DNA from 2 places in the Streptomyces sp. NPDC005393 genome. Region 1 is predicted to be linked to the other one. Evidence: riboswitches for the same ligand, from Rfam matches in the RefSeq annotation. Region 1 holds a riboswitch; the other holds the start of a gene.
What was found. Region 1 has a riboswitch for thiamine pyrophosphate ahead of thiO (glycine oxidase ThiO). Riboswitches for the same ligand answer to the same signal wherever they lie in the genome.
Positions count from the first base shown of each region.

Region 2: another riboswitch for thiamine pyrophosphate. It lies ahead of ABZS71_RS19525 (thiamine ABC transporter substrate-binding protein); the one in region 1 lies ahead of thiO (glycine oxidase ThiO).

Region 1 is NZ_JBEXFG010000006.1:26,826-31,231, forward strand. Features, by position in the region: gene thiE (thiamine phosphate synthase) at 1-310, opposite strand, end outside; gene ABZS71_RS08410 (Rv2175c family DNA-binding protein) at 405-770, opposite strand; gene ABZS71_RS08415 (FAD-dependent oxidoreductase) at 875-2,059, opposite strand; TPP riboswitch at 2,285-2,397, shown strand; gene thiO (glycine oxidase ThiO) at 2,395-3,597, shown strand; gene thiS (sulfur carrier protein ThiS) at 3,612-3,812, shown strand; gene ABZS71_RS08430 (thiazole synthase) at 3,821-4,406, shown strand, end outside.
Region 2 is NZ_JBEXFG010000022.1:45,137-49,542, reverse strand. Features, by position in the region: gene ABZS71_RS19535 (phosphatidate cytidylyltransferase) at 1-590, shown strand, start outside; gene rlmN (23S rRNA (adenine(2503)-C(2))-methyltransferase RlmN) at 665-1,771, shown strand; TPP riboswitch at 1,832-1,936, shown strand; gene ABZS71_RS19525 (thiamine ABC transporter substrate-binding protein) at 1,932-3,005, shown strand; gene ABZS71_RS19520 (iron ABC transporter permease) at 3,104-4,406, shown strand, end outside.

The DNA of each region.
Region 1 (4,406 bases):
TCGCGCGCGCCGCGGGCACCGGCAGGTCGCCCTGGCCCAGATGGAGCGCATCGGAGCCGATGGCGTGGGCGACGTCGGCCCGGTCGTTGACGGCGAGGAGCTTGCCATGCCGGCGGCAGGCGTCGGCGAAGACCTCGAGGTGCTCCAGCTCCTCGGCCGCCTCCATGCCCTTGTCCCGCAGCTGGACGATGTCCACCCCGGCCCCCAGGACGGCGTCCAGGAACCGCGGCAGGTCGCCCTGGCGCTTGCGGGCGTCGGTGCACAGGTAGAGCCGGGCATCGACCAGCTGTTCACGTGCGGTGGCGGCCATGAGGTCGGGTTCCCCCCGGGTCGGCGGCGTACGGGCCGGGCCGGATCACCAGGCCCGGCCCGTACGCCTTCGGTCGTTCGAGCGGTGTGCGGCGTCAGACGGCCAGTGCCTGGGCCCGGCGCTTCACTTCCGTGCCGCGATTCTCGCGCAGGGCCTGCGCCGGTGTGCCGGGCAGGGTCGGGTCGGGGGTGAAGAGCCACTCCAGCATCTCTTCGTCGCTGAAGCTGTCGTCCTTGAGGAGCGTCAAGGTCCCCACGAGGCCCTTGACGACCTTTCCGTCACTGATGAACTCCTCGGGCACCTGGAGCACCCTGTTCTCGCCACGGCGCACCGCGATCAGCTGGCCCTCCTTGACCAGCTGCCGGACGCGCGTCACTTCGACGCCGAGCCGTTCGGCGACGTCAGGGAGGGTGAGCCAGGCAGGGACGAGAGCATCGATCTTTGCGTCAATCTCGGTCACGGAACAAGCCTGCCATCTGGGACTGACAGTCGGTAGCCAGGCGTCCGCCGGGCGGGCCGCCGGGCCCCGGTCCCGGGGCTCCCGCCCCGGCGGTCACCGACCGGTCACAGAACGGCCGACTTCAGCGGCACCGAGGGGTCCATGGCCCGCGTACGGTCCAGCCGCGCCCCGCGTTCGATCAGCTTCCGCCCCTGGGCCAGATCGCGCGGACGGCCGACCGCCAGCAGGGCGACCAGGGCCCCCTCGCGCAGCCAGCACACCGACCACGCCGCGCCCGTCGGATCGCCGCGCCAGACCAGCTCGTCGTCGGCCTCCGAGTGGTGCCCCGCGTACTGCACGAACCGCCCGAACTGCTCGGACCAGAAATACGGCACCGGGTCGTAGACCGAACCGGGGAAGTGGGCGGCCGTCCGGCTCCCCACCACATTGGCGGCGACGGTCTGGGGCCCCTGCACCGCGTTGTCCCAGTGGTGCACCAGCAGCCGGGTCCCGTACCGGGTGGACGGGAAGGACGCGCAGTCGCCGACCGCGTAGACGTCCGGCACCGAGGTACGCAGCCGCTCGTCGGCGGCCACGGACCGGTCCGTGGCCAGGTCGACGCCCGAGCCCGCCAGCCAGTCCGTCGCGGGCCGAGCCCCGATCCCGACGACCACCGCGCCCGCCCGCAGCCGGGTGCCGTCGCCGAGCAGCAGTCCGCTCTCGTCCACGGCGGTGACCGGCGCGCCGGTGACCAGGGTGGCGCCGTAGTCCGCGTACCAGCCGGCCATATAGGCGGCGACCTCGGCCGGGAGAGCGCCCGCCAGCGGCCGGTCCGCGGCCTCGACGACGGTCACGGCGCAGCCCGCCTCGCGCGCCGCCGTCGCGAACTCCGCGCCGATCCAGCCCGCGCCCACGACCACGATCTCGTGCTGCCGGGCGAGCACGGGGCGCAGCCGTTCGGCGTCGTCCAGGGTGCGCAGCAGATGGACGCCGGGCACGCCCTCGCCGCCGGGCAGCGGGATCGGCTCGGCCCCGGTGGCGATCACCAGGACGTCGTACGGCACCGGCCCGCCCTCGGCCTCCACCAGCCGTTCCTCCGGACGCAGCCCGGTGACGGGGACGCCGAGCCGCAGCCCGATGCCCAGCGCGGCGAAGTCCACGTCGAGCGCGGATCCCTCGGCCTTGCCGAGCAGGACGGCCTTGGACAGCGGCGGCCGGTCGTACGGCTGGTGGGGCTCCGCGCCCAGCAGGACGATCTCCCCCGACCAGCCCTGCTCGCGCAGCGCGACGGCGGTCTGCACCCCGGCCATGCCGGCGCCGACGATCACCACCCGCTGTCCGCTGCCGACACCGCTGCCACCCGAGGACGCCGTCTTCGTTGTCGTCGTCTCATCGCTCACACGATCACTGTATTGCGGCAGGTAGGGCGGACCGCAGAGCGCATGGCGAGATCTCGGGCACAGACAGACCGGCCGTACGGCAGGTGGCCCGGCCCGCACTTCCGGCCCCTCAGGCCGCGTACTAGGGTGACGGGACAGAGCACTCGCGGGAGCCCGGACGCACCGGGCTGAGAGGGAGGCTGGGCGGCCTCCGACCGTACGAACCTGATCCGGGTCATGCCGGCGAAGGGAGGGGCAGCGTGCCCATGCACGCACCACACGGACGTGACGACACCTACGACGCCCTCGTCCTCGGGGGCGGCATCATCGGCCTGGTCACGGCCTGGCGGGCGGCCCAGCGGGGCCTGCGCACCGCTGTGGCCGACCCCGCGCCTGGCGGCGGAGCCGCTCAGGTCGCGGCCGGGATGCTGGCGGCCGTCACCGAGCTCCACTACGGCGAGCAGACCCTGCTGGGTCTCAATCTGGCCTCCGCGCGCCGCTATCCGGACTTCGTGGCGGAGCTGGAGGAGGCGAGCGGCCAGGACGTCGGCTACCGCGCCTGCGGCACGCTCGCCGTCGCGCTCGACGCCGACGACCGGGCCCATCTGCGGGAGCTCCACGCACTGCAGCAGCGGCACGGGCTGGACTCGCAGTGGCTGACGGGGCGCGAATGCCGCCGCCTGGAGCCGATGCTCGCGCCGGGCGTACGCGGGGGGCTGCGCGTCGACGGCGACCACCAGGTCGATCCACGGCGGCTGGCGGCGGCGCTGCTCGCCGCGTGCGAGCGGGCCGGGGTCGTCTTCCACCGGGCCCGCGCGGAGCGGCTGACGGTCGCCGGCGACCGTAGTACGGGCGCCGAGCTGGCCGACGGGACGCGGCTGGCCGCCGAGCGGACCGTCCTGGCCGCCGGCAGCCTCAGCGGCCGGCTCGCGGGCGTCCCCGACGACGTCCGGCCGCCCGTGCGTCCCGTCAAGGGCCAGGTGCTGCGGCTGTCCGTGCCGGGTCCGTACGCGCCGTTCCTCTCCCGGACCGTACGGGCGGTGGTGCGCGGCGGGCATGTCTATCTCGTCCCGCGCGAGAACGGCGAGCTGGTCGTCGGCGCGACGACCGAGGAGCTGGGCTGGGACACCACGGTCACCGCGGGCGGCGTGTACGAGCTGCTGCGCGACGCCCATGAGTTGGTGCCCGGCATCACCGAACTCCCCCTCGTCGAAACCCGCGCCGGGCTGCGCCCCGGCTCCCCCGACAACGCCCCGCTGCTCGGCCCGACCGCGCTCCCGGGGCTGCACCTGGCCACCGGCCACTACCGCAACGGCGTCCTTCTCACGCCCATCACGGGCGATGTCATGGCCGAGGCGCTGACGAGCGGAGAACTCCCGCCGCAGGCGCGGCCGTTCTCCCCGCACCGCTTCGCGGCCGGCCACCCGTCCGCCCCCGCGCCCTTCGCAGCACAGGAGCAGCCCGTATGAGCGTCACCGCCCGGATGACCGTCTCCGTGAACGGAGAGCCCCGCGAGATCCCCGACGGCACCACCCTCGACCGGCTCGTCGCGACCCTCACCCAGGCGCCCACGGGCGTCGCCGCCGCCCTCAACGAGACGGTCGTGCCCCGCACCCAATGGGCCGCGACCCCGCTCGGCGACGGCGATCGCGTCGAGGTCCTCACCGCGGTCCAAGGAGGCTGACCCCCCTCATGACGCACACCACGACGGCCGACGCCGCCACCACCGCCCCCCTCACCGCGCCCGATCCGCTGACGATCGCCGGTACCGACTTCACCTCCCGCCTGATCATGGGCACGGGCGGCGCGCCCAGCCTGGAGATCCTGGAACACTCGCTCCTCGCCTCCGGCACCGAGCTGACGACCGTCGCCATGCGGCGGCTCGACCCGACCGTGCAGGGGTCGGTCCTCTCCGTACTCAACCGGCACGGCATCCGTGCCCTCCCCAATACGGCGGGCTGTTTCACCGCCGGTGAGGCCGTCCTGACCGCCCGCCTCGCCCGCGAGGCCCTCGGTACGGACTGGGTGAAGCTGGAGGTGGTCGCGGACGAGCGCACGCTGCTCCCCGACCCCATCGAGCTGCTGGACGCCGCCGAGATCCTGGTCGACGACGGCTTCACGGTCCTGCCCTACACGAATGACGACCCGGTCCTGGCCCGCAAGCTCGAAGACGTCGGCTGCGCGGCGATCATGCCGCTGGGCTCCCCGATCGGTTCCGGTCTCGGCATCCGCAACCCGCACAACTTCCAGCTGATCACCGAGCGCGCGAGCGTCCCGG
Region 2 (4,406 bases), on a different contig from region 1:
ATGTGCGCGGTGCGCAGGGCGCGGTGGTGGCGGTGTCGCTCACCGCGCTCGCGGTGCTGGTGTGGCGGATGACCGAGCCCCCCGACGACTACCTCAGGGATGTCACGGCGGGGGTCTTCGCCGCCTTCTACGTGCCGTTCCTCGCCACCTTCGTGGCGCTCATGCTCGACACCGAGGACGGCCCGCAGCGGGTGCTCACCTTCCTGCTGCTGACCGTGGTCAGCGACACCGGGGCGTACGCGGTCGGCTGGCGCTTCGGCCGCCACCCGCTCGCGCCGCGCATCAGCCCCGGCAAGACCCGCGAGGGGCTGCTGGGCGCGGTGACCTTCGCGATGGTCGCGGGCGCGCTGTGCATGCAGTACCTGATCAAGGGCGGCGTGTGGTGGCAGGGGCTGCTGCTCGGCCTCGCGGTCGCGGTCAGCGCGACCCTCGGCGACCTCGGCGAGTCCATGATCAAGCGGGATCTCGGCATCAAGGACATGGGCAAGCTGCTGCCCGGCCATGGCGGGATCATGGACCGGCTCGACTCGCTGCTGCCCACCGCCCCCGTGGTCTGGCTGCTGCTGGTGATCTTCGTAGGCGGCGGCTGACGACCGCCCTCCGGGCCCCGTGCCGCTCCTGGCGCGGGGCCGGCCCTTCGTACGTCTGCGACACTGGTTGAACCATGCCTAAGCCCGGAGAACTCACTTTCGCCGTGCCGCGTGGGGCCAAGAAGCCCCCGCGGCATCTCGCCGACCTCACCCCCGCCCAGCGCCGCGAGGCCGTTGCCGCCCTCGGGGAGAAGCCCTTCCGGGCCGGCCAGGTGTCGCGTCATTACTTCGCCCGCTTCGCCGACGATCCCGCCCAGTGGACCGACATCCCGGCGGCCGCGCGCGAGAGGCTGGCGGCCGAGCTGCTGCCGGATCTGATGAGTGTGGTGCGGCACATCAGCTGTGACGACGACACCACGCGCAAGACCCTGTGGCGGCTCTTCGACGGCACGCTCGTGGAGTCCGTCCTGATGCGCTACCCGGACCGGGTCACCATGTGCATCAGCTCTCAGGCGGGCTGCGGCATGAACTGCCCGTTCTGCGCCACCGGGCAGGCGGGTCTGGACCGCAATCTGTCCACGGCCGAGATCGTGCACCAGATCGTCGACGGGATGCGGGCACTGCGCGACGGGGAGATCCCCGGCGGCCCCGCGCGGCTGTCCAACATCGTCTTCATGGGCATGGGCGAGCCGCTGGCCAACTACGGCCGCGTCGTCGGCGCCATCCGCCGGCTCACCGACCCCGAGCCCGACGGCCTCGGCCTGTCCCAGCGCGGTATCACCGTCTCGACCGTCGGGCTGGTCCCGGCGATGCTGCGGTTCGCCGACGAGGGCTTCAAGTGCCGGCTCGCGGTGTCGCTGCACGCGCCCGACGACGAGCTGCGCGACACCCTCGTCCCGGTCAACACCCGTTGGAAGGTGCGCGAGGTCCTGGACGCCGCGTGGGAGTACGCGGAGAAGTCCGGCCGCCGCATCTCCGTCGAGTACGCCCTGATCAAGGACATCAACGATCAGGCCTGGCGCGCCGATCTCCTCGGCCGGCTGCTCAAGGGGCATCGGGTGCATGTCAACCTCATCCCGCTCAACCCGACGCCCGGCTCCAAGTGGACCGCGTCCCGCCCGGAGGACGAGAAGGCGTTCGTGGCGGCCCTGGAGGCGCACGGAGTGCCCGTGACCGTCCGGGACACCCGGGGGCAGGAGATCGACGGGGCCTGCGGACAGCTGGCGGCTTCGGAGCGCTGAGGACCGGCTGATACGGTGCCTTCGCGCCCTCGCGGCATCGCGGCAAGGTCGTACAAATGAACATTCCGACAGGGGAGCGCACAGAGCGCTGAGAGTGCGGCACGGCCGCAGACCCTCGGACCTGATCCGGGTCATACCGGCGTAGGGAGTCAGCATCACCATGAACAGCCACCTTCGGCGTGCCATCGGGACCGCCCTCCTCGGCTCACTCGGCCTCTCCGCCCTCGTCGCCTGCGGCGGGGACCCCAAGGGCGGCTCGGACTCCAAGACCGTCACCCTGGTCTCGCACGACTCCTTCGTGGCCTCCAAGGCCGTCCTCAAGGAGTTCACGAAGGAGACCGGCTACAAGGTGCGGGTGCAGACCGGCGGCGACGCCGGGGCGGCCGTCAACCAGGCGATCCTGTCCAAGGACCACCCCCAGGGCGATGTGTTCTTCGGCGTCGACAACACGCTGCTCTCCCGCGCGCTCGACAACGACCTGTTCACCCGGTACCGGGCCAAGGGCCTGGACAAGGTCCCGGCCGCCCTCCAGCTCGACAAGGCGAAGCACCGCGTCACCCCGGTCGACTTCGGAGACATCTGCGTCAACTACGACCGGAAGTACTTCGCCGACAAGAAGCTGGCGCCGCCCAGGTCCCTCGACGATCTGACCAAGCCCGCCTACAAGAACCTCCTCGTCACCGAGAACGCGGCCACCTCGTCCCCCGGCCTCGGCTTCCTCCTCGCCACGGCCGCCACGTTCGGCGACGACGGCTGGAAGAGCTACTGGAAGAAGCTGCGGGCCAACGGCGTCGAGGTCGTCGACGGCTGGGAGCAGGCGTACTACGACCGCTTCTCCGGCTCGGCCGGCGGCGGCAACGGCGACCGGCCGCTCGTCGTCTCGTACGCCTCCAGCCCGCCCGCCGAGGTGGCCGACGCGAAGTCCAAGCCGGCGAAGGCCCCGACCGGGGTGGCGACCGGGACCTGCTTCCGGCAGGTCGAGTTCGCCGGGCTGCTGAACGGCGCGGGGAACACCAAGGGCGGCAAGGCCCTGCTGGACTTTCTGCTGAGCAAGCGGTTCCAGGAGGACGTGCCGCTGAACATGTACGTCAACCCGGCGCGCGAGGACGCGAAGCTGCCCGAGCTCTTCACCCGGTACGGGGTGAAGATCGCCGACTCGGCCACCCTGTCCCCGCAGAAGATCGCCAAGAACCGTGAGCCGTGGGTCAGGACATGGTCCTCGCTCGTCCTGTAAAGCCCGAGCCCGTAGCCAAGGACAAGCGCGGTACGGCTCCCGATCCAAAGGCGCCGACGCGGTCCCGGCTGCGCGCCGCCGCGCTGCGGCTCGCCCTGATGGCCGTTCCCCTCGCCTTCTTCGCGGTCTTCTTCGCCTATCCCGTGGCCGCCATCGTCACCCGGGGGCTGCGCGTCGACGGCCGGTGGCGGTTCGGCCGGATCGCCGAGGTGGTGAGCGATCCGGCGACGCTGCACATCCTCTGGTTCACCGGCTGGCAGGCGGTCGCCTCGACCGCCCTGACCCTGGTGGTCGCGCTGCCCGGCGCCTATGTCTTCGCCCGCTTCGCCTTCCCCGGCAAGCGGCTGCTGCGCGCCGTGGTGACCGTGCCCTTCGTCCTGCCGACCGTGGTCGCCGGTTCCGCGTTCCTGGCGCTGCTCGGCCGCGGCGGGGTGCTGGACGAGCTGTGGGGCGTACGGCTCGACACCACCGTCTGGGCGATCCTCCTCGCCCATGTCTTCTTCAACTACGCGGTGGTGGTACGCACCGTCGGTGGGCTGTGGGCCCAGCTCGACCCACGGCAGGAGGAGGCCGCGCGGGTGCTCGGCGCCGGCCGCCTCGCGGCCTGGCGCCGGGTGACGCTGCCCGCCCTCGCCCCCGCCGTGGCCGCCGCCGCGCTGATGGTCTTCCTGTTCACCTTCACCTCCTTCGGCGTGATCCAGATCCTCGGCGGCCCGCGCTACGCCACGCTGGAGGTGGCGATCTACCGGGAGACCGCGCAGCTGCTCGACCTGCCGACGGCCGCGGTGCTCACCGTCGTCCAGTTCGCGGCGGTGGCGGCCGTCCTCGCCCTGCACGCGTGGACCGTACGGCGCCGGGAGGGCGCCCTGAGGCTTGTCGACCCCGACCGGACGGCGCGCCGCCCGCAGGGCCCGGCGCAGTGGGCCCTGCTGTGGGGTGTGCTGGCCGTCGTCGCGCTGCTGATCGTGACGCCGCTCGCGGTGCTGGCGGAGCGCTCGCTCGACGGACCGGACGGCTACGGCTTCACGTACTACCGGGCGCTCCAGTCCGCGGCCGACAGCGGCGGGACCTTCTTCGTGGCCCCGGTGGACGCCGTCGGGAACTCCCTGCGGTACGCGGCGCTCGCCACCCTCTTCGCCCTCGTCGTGGGTGGTCTGGCCGCCGCCGCGCTGACCCGGAGGGCCGGGCGGCTGGTACGGGGCTTCGACGCGCTGCTGATGCTGCCGCTCGGCACCTCCGCCGTCACCGTCGGCTTCGGCTTCCTCATCGCGCTCGACGAACCTCCGCTGGATCTGCGCGCCTCCTGGGTCCTGGTGCCGCTCGCACAGGCCCTGGTGGGCGTGCCCTTCGTCGTACGGACCATGCTGCCCGTCCTGAGGGCCGTGGACCACCGGCTGCGCG